2 regions of the Bacillus pfraonensis genome follow, and region 2 is predicted to be linked to the other one. Evidence: riboswitches for the same ligand, from Rfam matches in the RefSeq annotation. Region 2 holds a riboswitch; the other holds the start of a gene.

Region 1 (3,492 bases), on a different contig from region 2:
ACCCTGTTCCACATAATAATAACCACGTACGATTTATATAAACTCCGTACAATAGACCCAATAAGAATGAGCCTACTACATTTACAAATAATGTTCCATATGGAAATAAACTTCCATACTTTTCTTTCATTGCACTACTAATAGAAAATCTAGCAATAGCTCCGAAAAAACCACCAATTCCTACAAGCAAAACATTCATCGTGCTCCTTCTTTCTTCATACTTTTTTCATATAATGCATTTCCAAGGTAAAATCCAAATAAAGATAAGAGCAATCCTCCAACTATACTCGTACTTACATAATAAAACGCCATAAAGAATGCTTCATGTTGCATTAGTTCCAATGTCTCTATACTGAATGTTGAGAAAGTAGTAAAAGAGCCGATCATTCCTGTTCCAACGCTATTCATTATCATTTGTGAAACATGTTTCATACGAAATACATACATCGTTAAAAACGCTAAGAAAAAACTACCACTCATATTCGCCAGCCATGTTGCTAGCGGAAAAGAGTCAACTGAAGGAGTACCAATCCATTGCTCTAATCCATACCGTGCTAAAGTCCCAACAATACCACCGATTCCTACTGCAATATATTTCATATCTCCACCTCATTTATGGTATGTACTGAAATCTTTCCCATACTATATATTCATTTTAATTCTCCAACCTATAAGCTGCGACTATGAAAACCAAAACAGACCTCTACTCATTTTCGGCATGGGACGAAAAAAGCATCGACCGCCTCTATCCATAATCGGACGCTCTCTCCTGCAAAAAAGAAAAGTGTCGATTAGTTTTTCTTTTTATATAGTATAACAAACTTTATTTCACCCTTCATTTTCATACAATTCTTCACATTCGAATATTTTTTACTATCCTTTTTTCTTTTTTGTGCTATAATGTGAGCAAACAACATCCTTCGGGGTCGGGTGAAATTCCCAACCGGCGGTGATGAAGTGCACACTTCTAAGTCCGTGACCCGTTTCTAAGCTTTGAAACGGTGGATCTAGTGAGATTCTAGGGCCGACAGTATAGTCTGGATGGGAGAAGGATATGTTTTCTAGTGCTTATATAGCGAATACACTTTTATTTTGGCGTACACATTTTTACTGATTCGTTTTGAATCAGTGTATATGTTTTCTTTCATATACCTATTTTTCTATGCTGAAATAAAAAGATACGACTAGCGTATAAAAAATTGATAGTTTGCTAGGTTTTTTCTCGTGCAAAAATATCAATCATCGTTAGGTTTCTTTCCTATACTTTCGTATTCGAACTATATTTCTAGAAATCACGTCTCCCAACCCCCAAGGATACTATTATCCTTGGGGGTTTTTTGATTTTTCTTAGGAGAGGTGAAAAGAATGACTGATCAAGAATATATGAGGATTGCCTTACAGTTAGCACAAAGTACTACAGGGCAAACAAGTCCAAATCCAATGGTCGGTGCTGTTGTTGTAAAGGATGGAAACATCGTAGGAATAGGAGCGCATCTACGCGCAGGTGAGGAGCATGCTGAAGTCCATGCGCTTCGTATGGCTGGCGAAAAAGCAAAAGGATCCACTGTATACGTAACACTAGAACCATGTAGCCATTTCGGAAAAACTCCACCATGCTGTGATCTACTCATTGAAAAAGAAGTGAAGCATGTAGTAATCGCTACACTCGATTGCAATCCGCTCGTTTCAGGTAACGGTGCAAAACGTTTACAAAAAGCTGGTATTAGCGTAACTACCGGTGTTCTTGAAGAAGAAGCAATCCGATTAAACCGATACTTTTTCCACTATATGAAAACAAAACTACCGTTTGTAACAATAAAAACAGCGATGAGTTTAGATGGAAAAATAGCTACTACTACTGGAGAAAGCAAATGGATTACAGGTGAAGTTGCTCGCCAAGATGTGCATCAATATCGTCGTACGCACGATGCCATCCTTGTAGGAGTGAATACTGTTATAACTGATAATCCCTCTTTAACAACACGTCTTCCAAACGGGGGTAAACATCCGATTCGAATTATTTTAGATACACATTTACGAACGCCGTTGTCCTCTCATGTTATTACTGACGGGATAGCACCAACATGGATTATTGTTGGAAAAAATGTAAATGAAGAAAAAATAGCAATATATGAATCTCAAGGGATATCCATATTTCAAATGAAGACGAGCCAAATTGAAATACGCGAGTTTCTCCTCCTTCTCGGTGAGAAACAAATTCTTTCTCTCTTTGTTGAAGGAGGACAATCAGTGCACGCGAGCTTTTTAGAAACAAAGTGTTTTAATGAAATTGTAACTTATATAAGCCCTAAATTAATCGGTGGAAAAGATGCCCCAACTATGTTTGGTGGCACCGGCTTTAGCAAACTACAAGATGCACTTTCCTTACAAATTCAAGAGATGAAACAAATTGGCGATGATATAAAAATCGTCGCTACAGTGCGAAATGAGGTGCCTGCATGTTTACAGGAATTGTAGAAGAGCTTGGAACTGTTTCGAATATAAGGCAAAGCGGAGAAGCAATGAAGCTGACAATCACAGCAAATACAATTTTATCAGACGTAAAACTAGGAGACAGTATTGCTGTAAATGGCATCTGCTTAACCGTCACTTCTTTTACAGCGTCTTCGTTTACTGTTGATGCCATGCCTGAAACGATGCGAGCAACATCACTACGTATGCTTGGGACCCGTTCTAAAGTAAATCTAGAACGGGCAATGGCTGCAAATGGGCGCTTTGGTGGACATTTCGTCACAGGACATATTGATGGAATTGGAACCATTGTAAGTAAAAAACAGCACTATAATGCAATATATTACAAAATTGAAATTCCAAATAATTTGCTCCGTTATTGTTTACACAAAGGATCAGTAGCTATTGATGGAACAAGCTTAACGATATTTGATATAGATGAATCTTCCATTACCATTTCACTTATTCCGCACACTGTAAGCGAATCTATTATCGGTGAAAAAGTAGCTGGAGACATCGTAAACATTGAATGTGACATGGTTGGAAAATATATTGAGCGCTTTATTTCAAATCCCAAGAAACAGAGCAGTTCAGTTACAGAAAGCTTTTTACAAGAAAACGGATTTCTATAAGGGGGAAGCACAATGTTTCATCGTATTGAAGAAGCACTAGAAGATTTAAAACAAGGAAAAGTCATTATCGTATGTGATGATGAAAGCCGTGAAAACGAAGGAGATTTCATCGCTTTAGCAGAGAACATTACACCTGAAACAATTAATTTTATGATTACACATGGCCGTGGTCTTGTTTGTGTACCGATTACAGAGCAATATGCAGACCGCTTACAGCTAGAACCTATGGTTTCTCATAATACAGATTCCCATCATACGGCGTTCACAGTAAGTATCGACCACATTTCTACAACAACAGGTATTAGCGCTTACGAGCGTGCGACAACTGTACGCGAGTTATTAAATCCAGCATCAAAAGGCACAGATTTTAACCGCCCAGGTCATATCT
Region 2 (3,492 bases):
GGATTGGAATAAACTTTGCATTTTGCTGTTGTAAATTTGATACGGTTTGAATAATTAACGAAAGTCGTTTCCAAAACATTTCACCAAGATTACCATAGTGCAAACCGTGTAAATACTGCGGAAAAAAAAGTGTTTCTTCCCAAGTTCCCAGCTGTCGTTTTCCCGTTTCAGTTAAAATGTACGTATTTTCATGCACGCTCTGAATCCATTCTTTATGTAATACATGTTCAATTTCCTGATCATAATCAGAACGTTGTAATGATTTATATATCCCAAACAGAAAAGAAATGCGAAATATATTTCCGTCTTGTAATGTTTGTGAAGAACGTTTCCCTTTTAAAAGGTGATAAATGGAAGAAACAGTCCGTTCACCATTTAATTGTTTTATACAATATAATAAAGTATATTGTAACTGCATTGCCGCTTCCACCTTTCAATTACATCTATATTTTCTATTGTATCAAACTGTACAGCATTTAGGCATTTTGAAAATCTTATGAAATAAATCAAAAATAAGTTGACACCCTAATTGATAAGCATTATCATTATAATTTTATGTTGAAAAGTTTGAAAAACCGTTTTACAATAAGATTATAATTTTTATAGCGACTATTTTCACATACATATTATCAGGAGGGAAAAAAATATGGCAAAATATACAATTGTTGATAAAGACACTTGCATCGCATGTGGAGCTTGCGGAGCTGCTGCACCAGACATTTATGACTACGATGATGAAGGTATTGCATTTGTAACACTAGATGATAACCAAGGTATCGTTGAAATTCCAGACGTATTAATTGACGACATGATGGATGCATTTGAAGGTTGTCCAACTGACTCAATTAAAGTTGCTGACGAAGCATTCGATGGCGACGCTTTAAAATTCGAATAGTCTTTTTATTAACTTCAAAAAACCCCCCTCATTTTTATGAGGGGGGTTTTTTGTTATTCATCTAACTCACAAATAAAAAAGCCATCAGCGGTACTCTCCCACTGATGACCAAAGTTTCTATGCATTTTTCATTTTTGCAAATACCCACACTTTTAAGCGTGAGAACAGTGCTACAAATACAACTGTTACAACAATTCCCTTAATTAAATTAAATGGGAGAATTGCCGCTACAATCATTTGTCGCATACCACTACTAGACATAGCAGGCTGATTTAAAAACCAAGTGTAAGCTGGTAAAATGATGAAATAATTTAACACACTCATAATTACCGCCATAGTAACCGTCCCTAACATTAACCCTGTTGTTAAACTTTTTACTGTGCGATACTTCCGGAATAGGAAAGCTGCTGGTCCAATAAATAGACACCCTGCAATAAAATTTGCTATTTCTCCAACTGGAACTCCCGTTAAACTGCCTTGAATTCCGTAATGAAGAATATTTTTTATCGCTTCTACAACTACACCTGCAATCGGGCTAAAAATAATCGCTGCAATTAAAGCCGGCACATCACTAAAGTCAATTTTTAAAAACGGTGGAAGTCCTGGGAATGGGAAATCCAACATCATAAGCAAATACGCAATACTACTAAGCATCGCTACACTCACCATTTGTACTACACTGTTTTTTTGTTTCATCCTTCTCTCTCCTTTTCCATCGATCATCTCATGGAAAGTGGAAAGGTTCTGCTATGCCTATTTTTTCCTATCATGAAAAAACCCTTTGTGTAAAACACAAAGGGAGAATTTTTTAGGCACATCAAACAGACGTTCAAATACTTATCTTTTTTGAACGCTTGAACCTCCATCTTCTCCCATCCAGACTATACTGTCGGCTTTGGAATCTCACCAAATCCTGCCTTAACGGCTCGCGGGCTTAGAACGAAAAGAAACTGTTCATCACCGCCGGTCGGGATTTTCACCCTGCCCCGAAGATAGACCGATATTCTATTTTCTCCACCATTATACAACATCATCATACAGTTGTGAACAAAAATGTTTATAACTTATAAATAGTAAGTAATATTTTCATTATAAAGTGAAACTTTAATAAGTGGGGGGAGTTCTTCATCCCCCACTTATTATCAACCCTCACCAATCGGGCTTTTACGGGCAGCACACGAATAGTAGGATAAAGACAACATAAAAACAGTCATAGGATTATACGACAACACAATCCATATTTTTTACAATTCGATTTTTTCCTTCGCAATTCCCTAGTCATCCATACAGAAAAGTGATAAGATGTTGAATTGTTAAGATAAGAGCATTTTCTTAATACGGAGGAAATGTCATGAAGAAAGAAAAAAGACACTCTATTCAAGAAACAATGAAAAAAAACTTAAGAAAAGAATACTTTTATTTAAAAAAAGAATTACTTTTCTACTGCCCAATTGATTTAGGCACATTTTCAAAAGAAACATACTATGCTACCTTTGACGAAGAAGGGATTAGTGTTTATCAGTATGATAAAACAACAGAAAGTAAACTAAAGCTATGTGAACGTCACCCTTGGAACAGTTGGGATAAAGTGAAAATTGATCACTATTTAACAACATCGCAATTTGTTTTCCAAGGAAAACGAAATTGGATTCTCTCTCTCTTTCATAAAGGAAAAGAAGCTCAAAAAATAATTGAAGAACATACTTCTTTACAAACAGAAGTTGTTTCTCGATCCTTTTTGAAAAAACTTCCTGGTTTTCGTTCTAATACAATCTTAAACAAATACATTGGCAGCATCTGTTATACAGCACTTATTGCATTTTTATTAAAGTGGATTATTCCATTCCAACAAATACAAGTTGCCTTGTATTCTTTTTCTATCGGTTGTATGCTCCTTGGTCTACTGTGTTTGACAATTGGACTAATCGAACCAACCATAGTATTATTTCGAACAACCGAAAAAACGAGGGCCAAGGTCTTTTATTATTATAGCTATTTAGCTATTTCTGGATTTATATGTGTCTTTATTTTTTGGTAAAAAAGAGCTAGTTCGACTAGCCCTTTTTTAATTTATATATAATTTTTGATTTGGATAAATCCGATCTTTCCTCAATGCATTTTTCACTTTTATTTCATGAACTGTCATACCGAACTTATGTGCAATACTAACCAAAGTATCTCCTTTTTGTACAACATATAGTGATGCTGATGCTACTTGATTCATCTCTTCCTTTAAAACAAGCAACGGGTCCATTGCATTTCTTTTCCCGAACGTCCAAGCACCTTTATGAACTTCTAGGTGCAGATGTGCTCCTCTTGATTCACCTGTGTTACCTACTTCACCAATTACCTCACCTCTTGTAATATGTTCCCCCTGCAGTACATATCTCTTATTTAGATGAGCATAAACAGCTTCATATTCTCCATGTTTAATAAACACTACATGTCCATAACTATCTGAAAAGTAGGATTTTGTTACCGTTCCACTCCGAATCGCTGCAACCGGGGTTCCGATTGAAGCAGCTATATCAATACCATAGTGTTTTCCACTTCTTGTTCCAAAATAATCACTAATTCTTCCATCTACAGGCCATGTC

Evidence for each region. Region 2 has a riboswitch for FMN ahead of KFD70_RS01415 (ECF transporter S component). Riboswitches for the same ligand answer to the same signal wherever they lie in the genome.
Region 1: it holds a riboswitch for FMN, as region 2 does, so the genes downstream of both, ribD (bifunctional diaminohydroxyphosphoribosylaminopyrimidine deaminase/5-amino-6-(5-phosphoribosylamino)uracil reductase RibD) here and KFD70_RS01415 (ECF transporter S component) in region 2, are expected to answer to the same signal.

The regions. Positions count from the first base shown of each region.
Region 1 covers NZ_JAHCDO010000040.1:16,169-19,660, forward strand. Annotated here, with positions in the region: gene crcB (fluoride efflux transporter CrcB) at 1-199, opposite strand, end outside; gene KFD70_RS25680 (fluoride efflux transporter FluC) at 196-600, opposite strand; FMN riboswitch at 913-1,057, shown strand; gene ribD (bifunctional diaminohydroxyphosphoribosylaminopyrimidine deaminase/5-amino-6-(5-phosphoribosylamino)uracil reductase RibD) at 1,366-2,478, shown strand; gene ribE (riboflavin synthase) at 2,460-3,104, shown strand; gene KFD70_RS25695 (bifunctional 3,4-dihydroxy-2-butanone-4-phosphate synthase/GTP cyclohydrolase II) at 3,117-3,492, shown strand, end outside.
Region 2 covers NZ_JAHCDO010000002.1:41,955-45,446, reverse strand. Annotated here, with positions in the region: gene KFD70_RS01425 (YpbB family protein) at 1-418, opposite strand, end outside; gene KFD70_RS01420 (ferredoxin) at 647-895, shown strand; gene KFD70_RS01415 (ECF transporter S component) at 1,013-1,591, opposite strand; FMN riboswitch at 1,756-1,893, opposite strand; gene KFD70_RS01410 (hypothetical protein) at 2,247-2,933, shown strand; gene KFD70_RS01405 (peptidoglycan DD-metalloendopeptidase family protein) at 2,961-3,492, opposite strand, start outside.